Regions from separate parts of the Paenibacillus sp. SEL1 genome, predicted to be linked through region 2. Evidence: riboswitches for the same ligand, from Rfam matches in the RefSeq annotation. Region 2 holds a riboswitch; each other region holds the start of a gene.

Region 1 (4,289 bases), 1.5 Mb from region 2:
TTCAGCCTTGCGTCCAGCGTGGCCTAGTTGAATACCAATCTTGGCACCATACTTGTGAACTTCCTCTACAATCTTACGATATGCAGGAATATGTTCGTCACTCCAAATACCCAAATCACGATCCGTAATACGTCCATCTGGATGGACCGCTGTCATTTCCACAATAATAAGTCCAGTGCCTCCTACTGCCCGGCTCACATAATGGACATGATGCCAATCCGTTGGATTTCCGTCCTTGGCCTCCACGCTGTATTGGCACATCGGGGGCATGACAATCCGATTTTTTAAAGAAAGCCCCTTTAATTGATAAGGAGTAAACAAGTCGGTCACTTTTATCCATCCTTCCTTCAATTCCATGTCTGTATAATTATGAATTGCATCCCCATTATACACCAGCTGTCACAGTATACCGAATTCGTTGTAAGGCTAAAACTTGCGAAAATGCTCCTGTTTTCGGTCATCTTTAAGAGAATATGTACGTTTAGCTCCATCATCTTCATTGATAATCGTTTCATCGTGGACTTCATTCCAGTCGTTTATGAGCCGAACTTGGTTACCAGCATATTTTTAATAGGACAGGTACATAATAGTCGAGAGCACCACTAGGTACCACTGCACGGAAAGGGGGGATACATATGCCGTACAGGGGAGTGTTGCCATGCTTGGCACTGTTACTAGCATTCTCAAGTTTACCCGTTCACGCGGATGCGCCTCCCAACACCGGAACGCCCCATCCCAAGGAAGCAGCTGTTGCTTCTTCTTCTGTACAACAGAGCACAGATCGAGCAACTCCTACATTAGCAATGCTGCGTAAAAAACATGCAGACATTTTTAAAATGTGCGGCCCACACACCCGCCAAATTGCCCTAACCTTTGATGATGTGCCCGATTCTAGGTATACGCCGCAGGTTTTGGACGTATTACACGCCAATGGCATCAAAGCCACCTTTTTCATCGTCGGTCACCGTGCGGAAAAGCATCCGGGGATCATACGCCGTATTATCCGTGAAGGCCATGCTATAGGAAACCATTCCTATACTCATCCGGATTTTAGGAAGGCCACACCAGAACGCTTTCGCAACCAGATTACAAAAACAGAACGTATTTTACAAGCCAGCGCAGGTTTTCGCCCCAAGTTGATTCGTCCACCCTACGGTGAAATCACGGAGCCTCAAATCCAATGGGCACGTCGTCATGGCTATATGATTGTCAATTGGAATGTAGACTCTCTCGATTGGAAGGGATTAAGTAAAACACAAATTCAGCGCAATGTGATCCCAGCTACCGGGCCTGGCTCTATTATTTTAATGCACGCAGGTGGAGGTCAAAGTTCCAACTTGCAAGGCACTGTCCAAGCTCTGCCGGGTCTAATTCACTCTCTAAAAGCTAAGGGCTACAAATTTGTGACAGTCCCCCGGCTACTCCACACATCGGAACGGAAATAACCATATGTTTATGATTGAGCTGCAAGCTAAAGCAACGTAAAAAGGCTGTCTTACCAGCAGAAGTTTTCTGCTCGTCAAGACAGCCTTTTTTATGGATACGACCTGATAAGAGTCCGACCTAGTTATATGCGGTAGGATACAGACATTAAGTTTACATAATATATATTATGTAAATTAAATCGTATATACGTACAATGCTATTTATCAATAACGTACAGCTTCACATTTTGAAATCCAAAGTCGTTCACAAATGATTTGTTGCCAGGAATAAAGATATCAATCCGCTTTCCTGTAATGGCGCTGCCCTGATCGCGAGCGACAGCTACAAAAGAATGATCCGGCAAACCTGGGTGGGAATAGCCTGTAACCAGCACTTTCGTGCCCATCGGAATGACGTTCGGGTCTACCGCAATTGTACCTAGTTTAAGCGGATTGCCGTAGTAGTCCACTGCTCCCCATTTACCATTCTCGTCGGCTGCGGCAGAATACGCTGAAGCCTTAACGTCAACTATTTTGCTATAGTTGAATGTTTTGCCCCACGCTTCAATCGTTGGCCCCTCATTCGCTGGTGCTTTCTCCGTAAGAAGCTGCGGCTTCGAATCCGAAGCTGCCTTCACACTATTTTCGCCAGGCACCTTAATTTGCAGACCTGCATATATATTGTTGGAGGCAATGTTTGGGTTCGCCTTCGTTAGCTCGTCTACCGATACTCCATAACGTTGAGCAAGCAAAAAAAAGGTATCGCCCTCTTTGGCAGTGTGAAGCGAAGCAGCATCCGCTACTCCAGCTGTCTGTGCCAACCCTGCAATAGCTGCGGCAAGCACCGCAAATTTCATCGTTTTACCAATATGTTTTAGATGTTTCAAAGATATGTACCTCCTCTGTTATGCCTGCGAAGTTAGCTGTCGGATTCGGACTCAGGAGAAGCCCTATGCTTGTGCAATTCACCCCTAGGCATATTCCACATCGTCTTATGACGTATCGGAATGACTGCCGTTGTTACGTCCCCCGCACTTCCCATAGTTTGGGCCCAGCTTCAGCGGTTGTCATAACCACATGCTGTCCCGGTAAGTTTTGGCTTACTGCATAATATCACAATTTTGTAACCTTATCCGCATGAAAATGTTGGGAACCTTGAACATCATACTACACTCATTACAATTTTGTCATCAAGAAATCGATATTTGTTACGAAAGTATGGGGAAATGGTGACAAAAAGAAAAAAAGCCCTCCGTCAAACGGAGGGCTTTTTTTATAGATTATATCAGCACTTCCTTACAATACCTTGGCAAGAAAATCACGGGTGCGATCATGGCTTGGAGTGTTAAATACCTGCTCTGGTGTACCTTGCTCCACAATTTGACCGTTATCCATAAAGATGATTCGATCGCCTACCTCGCGGGCAAAGCCCATTTCATGCGTCACGATTACCATTGTCATGCCGCCTTCGGCGAGCTTCTTCATTACATCCAGAACCTCTCCAACCATTTCAGGGTCCAATGCAGAAGTCGGCTCATCGAACAGCATTACGTGCGGCTGCATGGCCAAAGCACGCGCAATCGCAATACGTTGCTTCTGTCCTCCGGATAGCTGGTTCGGATAGGTATTCTTCTTATCCTCAAGCCCTACGGTACGCAAGAGTTCTAGCGAAATTTTTTCCGCTTCCTTCCCTGACTGTCTTCTAACCTGTGTTGGGGCAAGTGTCAGGTTCTGCAACACTGTTTTATGCGGGAAAAGATTAAAATGCTGGAACACCATCCCCATCTTCTCCCGGGTTACATTAATATTATGGCCACGAGCTGTAATCGGCTCGCCCTCAAACAAAATCTCCCCGTCTGTAGGCTGTTCCAACAGATTCATACAACGCAAAAACGTACTCTTCCCCGAACCACTGGGGCCGATGATGACGACGACTTCACCTTTGGCGATATCTATATCAATGCCTTTTAAAATTTCATTCTTACCGAACGATTTACGCAGTTGTTTAACGGTGATCACTGGCTCTCAACTTCCTTTCCCATAAACCCAGCAGCTTAGACAAGCTGAATGTCATTACAAAATAAATAGCGGCTGCGATTATGAACGGACTTAATCCTTCGTAGGTGATGTTCTTAATGACCTGGGCCTGATACATAATATCCACCATCCCAATGGTCGAAATAATGGATGATTCTTTAATGATCGTAATAAACTCATTACCGATAGCAGGCAAAATAGATTTAAACGCTTGCGGCAAAATGACATGACGCATAGCTTTACCGCGTCCCATACCCAACGAACGAGCAGCCTCCATCTGTCCACGGTCTACTGCCTGGATACCTGCCCGGAAAATTTCAGCCAGATATGCTGAACTATTCAGAGACAATGTGATTATACCAGACTGGAGTGGGGTAAAATTGACACCCAGCGTCAAAGCAACCCCGTAGTGAATGATCATGAGTTGTACCAGCATAGGTGTGCCACGCAGGATCTCCACATAAGTGGTACCTAACCACTCAATGATGCGTATACCGCTCATCCGCAGCAAGGATACGATCAGACCAATGATAAATCCAAACAGTACTCCGAGTGCAGACAGCAACAGAGTGTAGCCGATACCCGTAGCGTAAAAACTGCGGTATTTCCAAAAAATATCTACAATGTTATTAGAAGAAACCTGTCGATCTGCAGAGAGCGCGCTCGCTTCTGTGGAAAACTTCTCAATCGACCCGTCCGCTTTCAGGCGAGCCAACGTTTTATTTACAGAGGCAAGCAATTCTGCGTTCCCCTTGCGTATACCTACAGCTGTTTCTGCTCCGGCATCCTCAGGCACGGCCTTGGCAAGTGTTACGGTACCATCTAACG
Region 2 (4,289 bases):
CCATTACGTTCCACCGCGAGCAACGCGGCAAATCTATGGTAACTTCCCGGCTGGACTCTATTCCAGGCATCGGCGAGAAACGGCGTAAGTTACTGCTTAAGCATTTTGGATCGCTCAAAAAAATAAGAGAGGCCAGTGTCGAAGACTTCCGGCCTCTCTCTATTGGGGATAAGCTTGCGCGTCAGATTATAGCTGCCCTTCGGGAGGAGGAGTCGTAGAATACGGCTCCTCTTTTTTTATAGGTTCAAACATAATTCGATTTGGCTTTTTAGGACTAAACCAATAAATGATGTAACCCACGATGGCTGGAAGTAAGATCCAGAATAGACCAGCGCTCACATTCACAGTGTCTCCCAGACTCATCACACTAAGTCCCATTAGAATGCTGTCAAAAATAACGTGGCTGAACATGGCGGCAATAAAGCCGTAACGCAGGAACACAAAACTGAACAGCAAACCAAGAAAAGTCAGCTCAATAGGTCTGGAAATCACCGGATAGATCGGATAAAGCGTATGTCCCAGTGCCCAAATCAGCGTGGTGATCAGACAAGCAACAAAAGTGTTTTTCACTATTTTTTTGACCATCGGAATACCAAACAGACGGTAGACAGTCTCTTCTCCAATACCTGCCATCCACGCCATAATCGGCAGTAGCCATGGATAAGCCATATTGTAAGGGGATTGTGTGGCATCTGTGGTGGAGAATGTATTAAATGTGCGCTCCAGTATAAAGAATAAGATGGATTGTACCCCGAGTAAAATAAAGGCCCACAAGTAGCCAACATACATACTGCGAAGCACATACAACCCGTAGCCCGGCTCTTTTGCACGCGGCCATGCATTCAGTCCAACCTGACGCATAAGCCCATCACCGCCGACCAAGGAGAAGTAGAGCGCTACAGCCATGAAAAAGGTAACACCAATCTGGAAAACCATAAGAAATATAAGCATGCCCTTACCGCCTGCTTCTGCTTGCAATAAAGGCAGCATGTTCATGGTCCCAGCTATACTAGCAATAAAGTATACAACGGATAGAACAATGCCGCGTACAAATGAAGTATGTCGTCGGGTGAGTGACGCATACACAATAGCAAGTACACCCAGTACAAAGCTAAATAGGGCATAACCCGCATAGGTCATCAAATTCGCCCAAAATGTTTGCTTTTCGATATAATCGGTATAGGACGACGGGGCCGAAAAGCTTTGGGTGAAGGAGCGAACATCACCGTCTTCAAAAGTAAAAGCCAGTGTAAGTACCGAGGCGCCGATTTTTTTATCGTCTACGGTATACTTTAATCCGCCTTCTTGTTCAGTGGTCGCAAGCTTTAAATCCGACGGCTTAAAGCCAAAGCGCTTGACCCATACTGCGGCCGCCTGCTCCTTGGCTTCGAGCGTCATGCCGTCCTCAGCCACACGTACAAGCCTGTTACGTGCTTGTTCATCCGTAGAAATATCAGCCTGTGTGTAATTGGTGCTGGAGGTGATCCGTTTAAAGCTAACGATCTTGCCAGTGGATAAATCCACATGAATTTGCAGTTTACTCTTCGCTGAGGATTCAGGCAGATCGACCCGAAAGGTTTCGTAAGGGTAACTTTTTTTCCATGTACGGTCGTACTGTTGAAGTAGTTTTTCTCTAGATAAATAACCGTACAAATCTGTTTCGGCCTGATAGGTCACGACAGGCTCCTCAGGCTGTGATTCAGTATAGCCCAGCTCGGAGCGGGCGAAGTCCAATGCGTGTATGACCGCTTCTTGTTTGCTGATGACCTTTGCGTTCATTACTGATTCTGGACTCGGATTGCTAAGCGAGGGAATAAGCAATTGAAAGATAAAAAAGCAAATCAGGCCAATCCCGCCCAGCAAGCCTAATTTTTTGAAGTTGGCCGTGAGCACGACCGGTTTCCCGATAGGATTCATGAGTTTCCTCCTTAATCTGTAAATAAGAACATCCATTAAAGATATCATACTGCACAGGTTCCCGCCAACAGACAAGCGATATTCATGAAAATAGAGTGAAAGCACTTTAAAGTTCCAATAAAATTAGATAAGCTGCGATTAAACGATGCCCATTCGCAAAATAAAGCCAATTTCACGTTTTTTCGGCGAAATCGGTTTTGTGATCTGGATATAGAAGGATTATAATCTTGAGGCAATGCCTATGAAATACATAGGTAATGATATACAGTTGAGCCGAATTTCTATGGGAAAACGGGGGAACCATGTTACTGGGGTGAATTTTACAACCGATCCTGCTGGATCGGAAGTGTAAATAGGGCATACTGTGCTGCCCGAATCCGTCAGCTAACCTCGTAGGCTATGAGCAGGAACCAAGTCAGGCACTCGGTTTTCCGGTGTCTTTTTTTGTGCGTATAAAAGTGTTTGGATTGGTTAGACCGCTGCGGGTGCAGATTATTCTTCCGATTGCTGTTATCCCCGGATTTTTTTATTGTATACCCCCTTTAATGGTTAAAATCCGGAGATAAAGGCAAACGCTTCGCTTCTTCAGAACAATTCTGCCCCCTTCGCTACTGCTCGCCAATAGCACAGGGGGCCGAGTAGTGCTTGACATGCATTCTTCCTGTATTCAGGGAATGCTAATTATAGTTAACTAAGGTTTGGAAAAATCAAAAAATTCAGGGGCAACGACGATCGAAAGATCAAATGGAACGCGTAGCGAGCTTACACCGTATTAAATCACTGATTTATAGTTTTAAGGATTAGGAGAGAAGTGATGAATAGATGAATCCCAATGCAAGCTGGCTCCGGCTTTCTCCACCGCAGATATTCGTTGCGGGCTTTGCCATTATCATTCTAATAGGTAGTTTATTGTTAATGCTGCCGGTCTCCAATACAACAGGAAAGCCACTTGCGTTTATAGACGCTTTGTTTACTGCCGCCTCTGCGACCTGTGTAACCGGGCTTGTCGTAAAGGACACCGGGCTCTTTTTTACCACTTTTGGTCAAGTTGTCATCGTTGCGCTGATCCAAATCGGCGGTCTTGGCTTTATGACCATGGCTACCTTGATTGCACTGGTGTTCAAGCGTCGGATTTCCTTGCGGGAGCGTCTCATCTTGCAGGAAGCGATGAATCAGACTTCTGTAGAGGGAATTGTCGGGTTAATCCGTAAGGTATTACTGTACTCACTGGTTATTGAAGGCGTATGCGCTACGATATTCTCGGTTCGCTGGTCCTTTGATATGCCCGTAGGCAGGGCGATTTATTTTGGAATCTGGCATGCCATCTCCATGTTTAACAATGCTGGTTTTGATTTATTCGGTGAATTTCGCAGCTTGACAGGTTATGTATATGATCCGATTGTTAATTTTACCGCAATGTTTCTAATTATTTCTGGCGGCATTGGTTTTGTAGTGATGTCAGACCTGGCAGAATATCGCAAGCGCAAGAGACTGTCCTTGCATACCAAGGTGGTACTCAGCATGACGGGCGCTATGATTGTAGTCGGCACGCTCGTGATTTTTGTATTTGAGTTTACGAATCCAAGGACTCTTGGCTCGCTTGATTGGGGTGGTAAGCTACTGGGATCTTTATTCCAGTCCGTTACTCCCCGTACCGCAGGTGCCAATACGCTGGACATCGCAGGCTTGCGGCAGGCTACGCAGTTTTTTATCATCATACTCATGTTTATTGGGGCTTCCCCTGGCTCCACTGGAGGCGGGATTAAGACCACAACATTCGCCCTGCTCATTGGAGCAGTGATTTCGATGCTGCGGGGGCGGGAAGATATTGTACTGTTCAAGTACCGACTTGCGCAGGGACGAATTTACAAGGCTTTGACCATTACACTGCTGGGGTTGCTGTTCGTGATCGGGGTGACGATGATTTTGTCGGCAACTGAAGATCATCATTTTCTGATGATCTTGTTTGAGACGGTGTCTGCGTTTGGTACAGTGGGGCTGTCGATGGGGCTTACACCTGATTTGACAGTCATAGGCAAGCTGGTGATTACCCTGACGATGTTTGCAGGTAGACTGGGGCCACTCACGCTAGCTTATGCACTGGGGCCGAAAAAGGGTAAAGAATTATATCGTCATCCGGAAGGCAAAATGATTATAGGATGAATCATTTCATATACATTTCGTTGGTTTAATCATTTCAGGATTTTGCAAAATTCGATACCAGTCGCTCCGAAGTCAAGATATAGACGAACTAAACCATTTCGATCTATATCTTCTTCATTGGAAGTCGCTTATGGGATTTGTGCAAGATCCCATTTATGAAATTGATTCAGATAAGGGAGTTTTCGAGTAGATATGAAAACGCAGCAGTT
Region 3 (4,289 bases), 2.6 Mb from region 2:
CCACCTGAATGTCATTTCCGATGAGCTTGTTAGCTTGTGTATCCTGCTTGGATTTTTTTAAAGAGGCAGCTTGTGCCTTACCCCGCCCCTCCGCGAGTGCTTCGGCAAAATTAGCAAAAAGCAACGTAAACAACAGAATAACAAACACGGCCAGGTTAAAGCCCATTTCCTTGCCAGTTCCAAAATAACCGGGAAACAGTAACATGAGCAGTACGACCAATGTACCGATCTCCACGACGAACATGACAGGATTTTTCATCATAATCATCGGATTTAACTTTATAAAGCTATCCTTGATCGCATGCTTCAAGATGCCTCTGTCCAGCATGTGTTTGCGTTGTTCCTTCATGATCAAACACCCCGTTCATCCATTCTCATTTTCTTCTTCACATGGTCAAAAATTCAGCAACAGGTCCCAATACGATGACGGGTAAAAAGGTCAACGCACCAATCAGCAGCACGACCCCGATCAGAATGGCTCCAAATAACTTGTTGTCCGTGCGCAGTGTCCCCGTCGTCACCGGAGTCGGTGCTTTGGCATTCAACGAAGCCGCCACAGCCAACAATGCAATCATAGATACATATCGTCCGAAGAACATAACCATCCCCGTCGTCATGTTCCAGAATACATTGTTATCCGAAAGACCTTCAAATCCCGAACCGTTATTTGCGGCAGATGACGCATATTCATAGAGCACCTGAGTCAACCCGTGATAGCCAGGGTTCGTGACCGCATCGTATCCCCAATGACTCATAAATGCAAGTGCAGTTGGGGCGAGAATGAGAAACGGATGTACCAAAATGGCAATCGCGATCAGCTTCATTTCCTTGCCTTCAATTTTCCTCCCCATAAATTCCGGAGTTCTCCCGACCATCAGTCCGCATATAAACACACCCAGAATCGCATACATCAGCATATTCATCAGTCCAACACCCTTGCCGCCAAAAATGACGTTTAGCATCATTTCTCCCAAAGCAGCCATGCCACCCAGTGGAGTTAGTGTATCATGCATATTATTGACCGAACCTGTCGTTGCCGCTGTTGTGACCGCAGTGAATAAAGCCGATTGTCCAATGCCGAAACGAACCTCTTTCCCTTCCATGCTTCCCTGAGAAGCATCCACACCCAGTGTCTGGATTAACGGATTACCTGTCTTTTCAGACACGTATGTAATGGATAGAAAAATAAGAAACAATACCATCATGGAGCTAAAAATAATCCAGCCCTGCTTGCGATTACGGGCAAACAATCCAAAGGTATACGGCAACGAAGCCGGCATTACCCACATTGCCAAAATTTCCAGCACGTTCGTCCAAGGACTTGGATTTTCAAAAGGGTGCGCCGAGTTAGCTCCCGCATAACCACCCCCGTTTGTCCCCAAATGCTTGATGGACTCCAGAGAAGCAATGGGTCCCATAGAAATCTGCTGCTGTGTTCCGCTCAGCGTCGTAAGATCCGCCGTAGGCTGTAGCGTCTGGGGTACCTTCAATCCAACCAGCACCAGCGTAAGCACAAAGGCCAGCGGCAGGAAAATTCTTATAATGGCTTTAATAAAATCTTGAAAGAAATTGCCCATTCCTTCACCGCGCCGCGTCAATCCTCTCATAAAAGCCGCAGCAACCGCAAAACCGGAAGCAGCCGAAGTGAACATCATCATCGTGACGAACGCCATCTGTGTCAGATACGTAAGCCCGCTTTCTCCGCTATAATGTTGGAGATTTGTATTCGTCATAAAGCTGATTACCGTATTAAAAGCTAGTGATGCTTCCATATTACTGTTTCCCGCCGGATTACCGGGAAGCATTCCCTGTAAACGCAACAGCAAGTAGCTGATCGCCACAAGCACGGCATTCGTTGCAATGAAACTCATAACATACGTAGTCCAACGCATGCTCTCCAGCTTCTTCAATCCTACTATCTTATAAATCAGCTTTTCTGTTCCGCCAAAAATCCGATCCATCCGATTGGGTTCATTTGAGAATACATGATACATATAGGTGCCCACTGGCTTTACCAAGAGCAACAATATGACGATCACAATTCCAATTTGAAGCAGCTCCATCCTCTATTCCTCCTCCAAAATGCTCCTGCGTTTGGAACAACAGACCTGCTTCAGAGCACCAAACGTGTGCACACGTTTGCGAAAACCTGCTACCTATGATGCTTAATATTCATGATCTGTTGTTCCCGCCCGCTCTATCCCCCATAGCTGACTAGAACTTTTCAGGGTTCAGGAGTGCGTAGATTAAATACATAAACACAATAGCCGTAAGCCCAAGTATAACGATCATCCTCTTCGTCCTCCTTTAGAGGTCTGCGCATCACACCAGCGTACAAACAGCAGTATCACTCCATAACTCACAGCCATGACGAGCAGCATGTATATATCCATCATGTTTATACCCTCCGTATCGGTCCTCAGATCGCCATTCTTATTTCATCATAAAATCATAAAACAACTATGTTATAAGTGCTTATCCGTTCAGCAGAAAACCCACCTCTCCGTTCAATGTGTAGATCACATGGTCCGCTCCCAATCCTCGATAAATTCCTTGTGGATTACAGCCGTGCGTAATAACATAGATCGATTCCGATGTTAGCGGCCGACATATTTGCAGGAAACGGCAAGTCAGATTCAAGCTGTTCTCGAACAAATACACACTACCAATTTCTTTTTTTGGAAAATTCCATTTTCCCGCTTGCATGGTATTGATGCGGACAATGTGCTCCACACCCATTTTCTTGAGCTGTCGTTCCTCCTGGGCGCTATTCGTCAAAACTGCAAACGCCAATTTTTTGAAAATAAGCAATTTCACAAAACTTCTGCCCGCTTCATTCGGTGCAGTGACAATAATTAACCGACCTTCCATCAGTAGCTCCTCTCCCGGTATAAAAAGACAACAAAAAGAAACCGAAGGAAAAAGGCTTTCCTCCGGCTTCTTACATATCCATGATAAAATAAACCATGGCTGCACACGGCGGTTTGTTGCCTCTCCCTGTACGCTTACGAGGTTAGCTGTCGGATTCGGACGTGAGAGTCGCCCTATTTCTGGCACTTGACCGGAAAATTCACCCCATGGGACATACGGCAAGCCGTACAGTCTCGATTGGTTCCCCCGCTTTTGCAACTGCAAAATTCAGCGCTATAGACATTTCGTTGTTGCTTCATTCAAGTTAATTTGAAATTACGTCTTGAATCATACACCCGCGCATGGAAGACTGTAAAGCTCAACTGCGGGGTTATAAATCGGCCTTTAGAGCATAGAAGATTAATAATAACGCTTACAATGCAAATATGCTTCTCACAGCTCCTCCAATCTCTGTTTTTCATCCCTTTTTGAAAATGACAAGCATGTCAATATTGGCGTAGGGTAGAGCGTTTTGTCCTTTTTTTGTAAAAAGAGAAGAAAATACGCTATATGTACCAGCTAAACACCGATTGAACCCGCTTTTATAAGAAGAAACACCTTAATTCGCTCCATTTGCAGTGCGATTTACTATTTTGAACAAAATACGATTTTACAGCGGCTAAAGGCTTAATACAGCTTTTCCAGACTTGCAACCTTACTTTGAATTGCTTACAATTTAATTGCTGAATATTGAATAAGGAGAGATACTATGACCGTTTATGAATATGATGCGCAAACCCTGCAAGGGAAACCAATTCCGTTATCCACATATAAAGGGAATGTTCTGCTTATTGTGAACACAGCCAGCAAATGCGGGTTAACCCCCCAATACAAAGCGTTACAAGAGCTATATGACCAGTACCATGAACTGGGGCTCGAAATTTTGGGATTTCCCAGCAACCAATTCGCCAAACAAGAGCCAGGTTCCAGCGAGGAGATTTCCGAGTTTTGCCAGATCAATTATGGTGTTACCTTTCCGATGTTCACCAAGACAGATGTCAATGGCGATCAAGCGCACCCCTTATTTCGCTACCTGACCCAAACAGCTCCGGGGGTATTAGGATCCAAAGCGATCAAATGGAATTTTACTAAATTCTTAATTACACGAGAAGGTAACGTATTTAAGCGCTATGCACCGCAAACCACTCCAGATAAGTTGGCGGGAGATATAGAGAAGCTTTTGCAGCAAAACTGATATTCTTCTTTATCACAGTTATTAAAACAAAAAAAAGCATCCCTTCACGTAAACCGTGTCAGGATGCTTTTTTAACTAAGTCTTGCATATAATGCGGTCGAGAGGACTCGAACCTCCACGGGCGTACGCCCACTACCCCCTCAAGATAGCGTGTCTGCCATTCCACCACGACCGCAAATCATAA
Region 4 (4,289 bases), 1.3 Mb from region 2:
AGTACCCCGAGCGTTGGAGCGTACATACCGGCTTGGGAGAAGATCAGTGCGCCAGAGCGATGTCGATCCTCGGTAGCATTGATATCCTCCATCAGAACGTCCCGTACGAATTCTTGATCATTGCCGTCAATAATCATTCGCATGCCGCCACGCATAAAGGGATCATCGATTTCTTCTACCTTAGATTCCAAGGCGAGCAGACCTTCACGACGGGTAATGGATGCCCACTCGGTAAACGTACCGATGAGCTCTTTGCGGTCTAACAGTTTTTGTTCGGTGAAAATAACCTTGAACAGCTTCGGAATCCGTTTGATTTCTGCCATCGGGAAGGCCATAAATATACTCGCTGCCGTTCCGACGAAAATAATCATGTAAGCAGCGGGATTATTGACCAAATTGACGACCGGAGCGCCTTTTAAGATCATCCCGACGACCAGTGACATAATCCCGAGCACAAGTCCGATAATGGTTGAAATTTGCATGATACACCTCATCCATGAGAATAGATTTTGAATCCTTTCATGCCGCCGGGGTCGTCCTTGCCCCAAGCGCGTCATTACAAGACGGATTATAGTATTTATCGACAAAACTCTCTTTTTTGTTAAGTGCGAATTTCCGGTATAATAAGGTGATTATGTATTGAATGGCGGAACCATTGGAGGAAATGGCATGGGAGTAAAGCATGGGCGTGAGTATGAACAAATTTTGAACGATTTGACAGAGGCTGTGGGGCGCATCCCAGATAGCTATGAATTTTTTGAGATGGAAGCAGAAGATTGGGACAGGCTGGACCCGGCGGGACGTCAGGAAGTCAATGAAGCTTTGGCAGAAGACTTATTTTATGCACTGGGTACAGAGCCCACAATCACTGTAGGGAGTAGCGTTGTGATCTATGAGCCGGAGCAGCATCGCATCTATGTACTTATTGGGGACGAGGAGCTGACGTCAGTCCCTTTGATTTGAGGTCCGTCTTATGGATTTATCAACGGGGCCGTGGTAATATGTACACCAATATATCGTAGTTTTGGCCGTATTTAAGCGGTCGAAAGGCTTCCGTATAAACGGGGAGGAGTTCGTAACATGCCTTTTACACAAGAAGAGATTGAAGCACATCTGGAGAAACTGGAGGGCTGGGAACTGGAGGAAGGACGTTGGATCGTTCGAAAATATAATTTTTCCAGTTTTATGAAAGGGATTGCATTCGTGGATGAAGTTGCCGCTATATCTGAAGCATTCAATCATCATCCATTTATTACGATTGATTATAAGACCGTGACTCTGCGTTTGACCTCTTGGGACGACGGCGGTATTATGGCCGTGGATATTAAGGAAGCCCAACAATATAATGAAGCTTTTGAAAAAATGCGCAGCAGTCATTGAGCTTGTAATGATCTGTCGTATGATGATAGAAGCGCCTTCGCTATACAACATCGTGGTTGTATGCCGAAGGCGCTTTTATCATAGAATCTGGGTTGGGTGCTCGGGACGATATACCATACAATAAAATGGTTTTTTGCCATCAGGAGTCTGGCGTTCATAGGTATCTGTAAGCTCAAATCCAGCCGCCTTGTAGGCCCGGATAGCGCGCTCATTCCAAGTAAGCACCTCTAGATCAATTTCATTCTTCGGGTTGCGTCGTTGAGCTTCCTCTGCAATGGCACGGACAAAATCAGAGCCTTTGCCATGTCCGCACCTGTCAGGATGCATTCCAAGACCTAGCCGGGTCACACCGATCATAGGAAAATATTGAGCAAATCCTGTTAGCTTGTTCTCTTCATCCAGTACGGCAACATATTGCTCTTGGCGAAGCATGGGACTTCCAAATTCGACTTCAAGCGCCTTCATTTGTTCCCAGGGGAGCCAACCATATATGTTATAAGGTGGATCATAGTGCCACTCACAGATTGCAGCCGCTTGATGCTCGTCCATCGGTACGATCCGATAGTTGGATATTGAGGCCGGCATGTGTTCCATCCTCCTTTTACACAGGTACTTCAATCATTAACAACAGATTGTAGACAAGTTGCAGAGGAATGGCAAGCGTGTTTATTTCATACCTAAGTCGGGTATACATTCAATAAGAAGGAATTACTGCTCATATGCTCCCCCAGCGGTGACGGTAAAACCGACGATGTTCGCTACAATTGAAACCTTTTGAGGTCTCAGTTCGTCAGTAAAGATAATAATTGCTGATGTTGTGGACATAAAAAACCGCAATTCGATTCCGGCCAGAATCAAATTGCGGCTAGGGTTAGCTTGCTGTGCGTTAGTTATTCTACGTTATCGTCATCAGGAATGTCTGAAGCTACTGAATGGTAAGCGTCTGTGCTCATAATTCTTTTTGCACCGACATAGCGGTTAGCGTAATAATTTTCGTTCAGTGAGCTAACTACTACACCACGTGAAGTCGAGGAGTGGGCAAATTTCCCTTCACCTACGAAGATACCTACATGGGAAATGCCTCTTCCTGTGGTGTTGAAGAACACCAGGTCCCCAGGTCTCATTTCATCGCGGGATACAGAAGATCCCATTTTGAATTGTGATCCAGATTGATGCGGAAGTTTAATTCCCAGTTTGTTGTATACGTACATTGTGAAGCCGGAGCAATCGAATCCCTCGAGTGTAGTGCCTCCGCTTCTGTAGTTCGTTCCTTTGGCATCTTGGATGACCTGGTCCATCTTAGAGTCTGCATATGCACTGCCGCCACCGAATGTAAAAGATGTAAAGGCAATGGCAAGACCCATAGCTGCGATCGTTAGCTTCTTCTTCAAAAAAAATATACCCCTTCCAATGCCTGCGAGGTTAGCTTAAGGATTCGGTAGAAGGTTCCCCTATGACCACTCTGTTGCGAGATCAATTCACCCAAACTGGTTCCCCCGCTTCCTAGGTGCCAGGAATTAGGCTTAACTTAAGATGTGCACCTTGGAGAGCAGTATTCACAATAACGTTATTTTTGAGATAAAGGTTACAATAAAGATTACAAAGTTGTTACTATCAGTTCACTGCGATTATTGTAACAAAGACGGCTGGCTTTGGCAAATGTTTCATTGCAAAAAGTTACAAAAAAAATCTGCTCCTAATGTCCCAGGAACAGATCTTGTTAACAGTATTCAGTTATATGTCGTTTGTGCGGGTATGAATCAAGGTTTTTCGACAGACGGAAATGAAGTAAAAAAACATAATGGCAGGGCTTAGCTTCTACTAGAGATATCGGTATGCCATAGTCTGTACTGCGAACTGATATGCCACAGCCTGACCAGACTAGTAACAAAATGATACGATTGCTGGAGAATGAGCGCCAGCATGCCAGTCCAAATCATCGCCACGGTGCCAAATAGACCGAAGACCAGCAGCACACAAGCACCGAGCAAAAGGGATATACCGACAGCTGGGAGGAGTTGGCGAAAGAAGGCGAGCAGGGACGATAGTATGGCGTGACCACCGACAGTACCCAGTTGCATATACAGGATGCACTGCCGAATGAACCATCCGTATGCCATCCATCCAATGACATAGGGCAATAAATGCAGCAGATAAGAGGAAGATTGAAGTGCTCCTGCTACAATAGGGTAGAGTCTCGGTACTACCCAAAAGGCGGGAAGCAGCAGCAGTCCCAACTCGATGGTGTAATACAACAGCGACGACATGCCATGGCGTTTCATACCCTTGAAAAAGGACAGGCTTTGCGGTTCAGTCGCATCGGTATGCAGACTTTGATATATTCCGGCTCTAATGAAGGGAGTGATCAGTATGCGTAGTACAGTCGCGCCTAGTAGTATCCACAAATACACATGTACTTCCCGGCTGTCCATCAGAGCAATCTGGCTCTCCATCCAAAATAAGGTCTGTCCCAGCTCGTTCTGACCCTGATCAGGATAACGGAGCAATAGCGGGATAACGGCAGACTGCACCAGCCGATAGAGAAACACCCCCCACAGTAGTCGATACAGAAATAAAATGATAACGATATAGAAACGTATGCGCACCAGCGCCCAGCCCTCTTTTATAACAGTCCGCATCTATAGACACCTCACCATGACAGACTTCCAAGCAGTGTCTCCAACAGCTTGGTTACACTTATACTCCAACGGGTTTGTTGCTTTTCGTCCAATTCGGCTTTTAGGCTATTGTTAATATGCTTGTTCTCCAGTGCAATGGTATATAAGGGATCAAGGGTTACATGGGAAACGGGAGAAGTACTTTTGATCCGAAAATTTGTACTTTTGCCCGCGCCGTCCCAAGCCTTGAATATCGTGGTACCATCCTTGAAGGTAAATTGGACAGGGATC

The links. Region 2 has a riboswitch for cyclic di-AMP ahead of ACYCSE_RS03870 (TrkH family potassium uptake protein). Riboswitches for the same ligand answer to the same signal wherever they lie in the genome.
Region 1: another riboswitch for cyclic di-AMP. It lies ahead of ACYCSE_RS23455 (3D domain-containing protein); the one in region 2 lies ahead of ACYCSE_RS03870 (TrkH family potassium uptake protein).
Region 3: another riboswitch for cyclic di-AMP. It lies ahead of ACYCSE_RS15705 (hypothetical protein); the one in region 2 lies ahead of ACYCSE_RS03870 (TrkH family potassium uptake protein).
Region 4: another riboswitch for cyclic di-AMP. It lies ahead of ACYCSE_RS09830 (C40 family peptidase); the one in region 2 lies ahead of ACYCSE_RS03870 (TrkH family potassium uptake protein).

What each region holds. Positions count from the first base shown of each region.
Region 1 covers NZ_CM137723.1:5,136,671-5,140,959, forward strand. Annotated here, with positions in the region: gene ACYCSE_RS23445 (NADH:flavin oxidoreductase/NADH oxidase) at 1-330, opposite strand, end outside; gene ACYCSE_RS23450 (polysaccharide deacetylase family protein) at 636-1,445, shown strand; gene ACYCSE_RS23455 (3D domain-containing protein) at 1,643-2,311, opposite strand; cyclic di-AMP (ydaO/yuaA leader) riboswitch at 2,318-2,486, opposite strand; gene ACYCSE_RS23460 (amino acid ABC transporter ATP-binding protein) at 2,721-3,443, opposite strand; gene ACYCSE_RS23465 (ABC transporter substrate-binding protein/permease) at 3,430-4,289, opposite strand, start outside.
Region 2 covers NZ_CM137723.1:846,776-851,064, reverse strand. Annotated here, with positions in the region: gene uvrC (excinuclease ABC subunit UvrC) at 1-218, shown strand, start outside; gene ACYCSE_RS03875 (CPBP family intramembrane glutamic endopeptidase) at 187-1,917, opposite strand; cyclic di-AMP (ydaO/yuaA leader) riboswitch at 2,179-2,331, shown strand; gene ACYCSE_RS03870 (TrkH family potassium uptake protein) at 2,740-4,080, shown strand; gene ACYCSE_RS03865 (potassium channel family protein) at 4,273-4,289, shown strand, end outside.
Region 3 covers NZ_CM137723.1:3,441,173-3,445,461, reverse strand. Annotated here, with positions in the region: gene kdpB (potassium-transporting ATPase subunit KdpB) at 1-349, opposite strand, end outside; gene kdpA (potassium-transporting ATPase subunit KdpA) at 387-2,063, opposite strand; gene ACYCSE_RS15705 (hypothetical protein) at 2,476-2,871, opposite strand; cyclic di-AMP (ydaO/yuaA leader) riboswitch at 2,987-3,154, opposite strand; gene ACYCSE_RS15700 (glutathione peroxidase) at 3,620-4,105, shown strand; tRNA gene ACYCSE_RS15695 (tRNA-Leu) at 4,198-4,280, opposite strand.
Region 4 covers NZ_CM137723.1:2,145,366-2,149,654, forward strand. Annotated here, with positions in the region: gene motA (flagellar motor stator protein MotA) at 1-482, opposite strand, end outside; gene ACYCSE_RS09815 (hypothetical protein) at 670-963, shown strand; gene ACYCSE_RS09820 (4a-hydroxytetrahydrobiopterin dehydratase) at 1,081-1,380, shown strand; gene ACYCSE_RS09825 (GNAT family N-acetyltransferase) at 1,459-1,965, opposite strand; gene ACYCSE_RS09830 (C40 family peptidase) at 2,271-2,771, opposite strand; cyclic di-AMP (ydaO/yuaA leader) riboswitch at 2,777-2,914, opposite strand; gene ACYCSE_RS09835 (hypothetical protein) at 3,192-4,019, opposite strand; gene ACYCSE_RS09840 (M1 family metallopeptidase) at 4,031-4,289, opposite strand, start outside.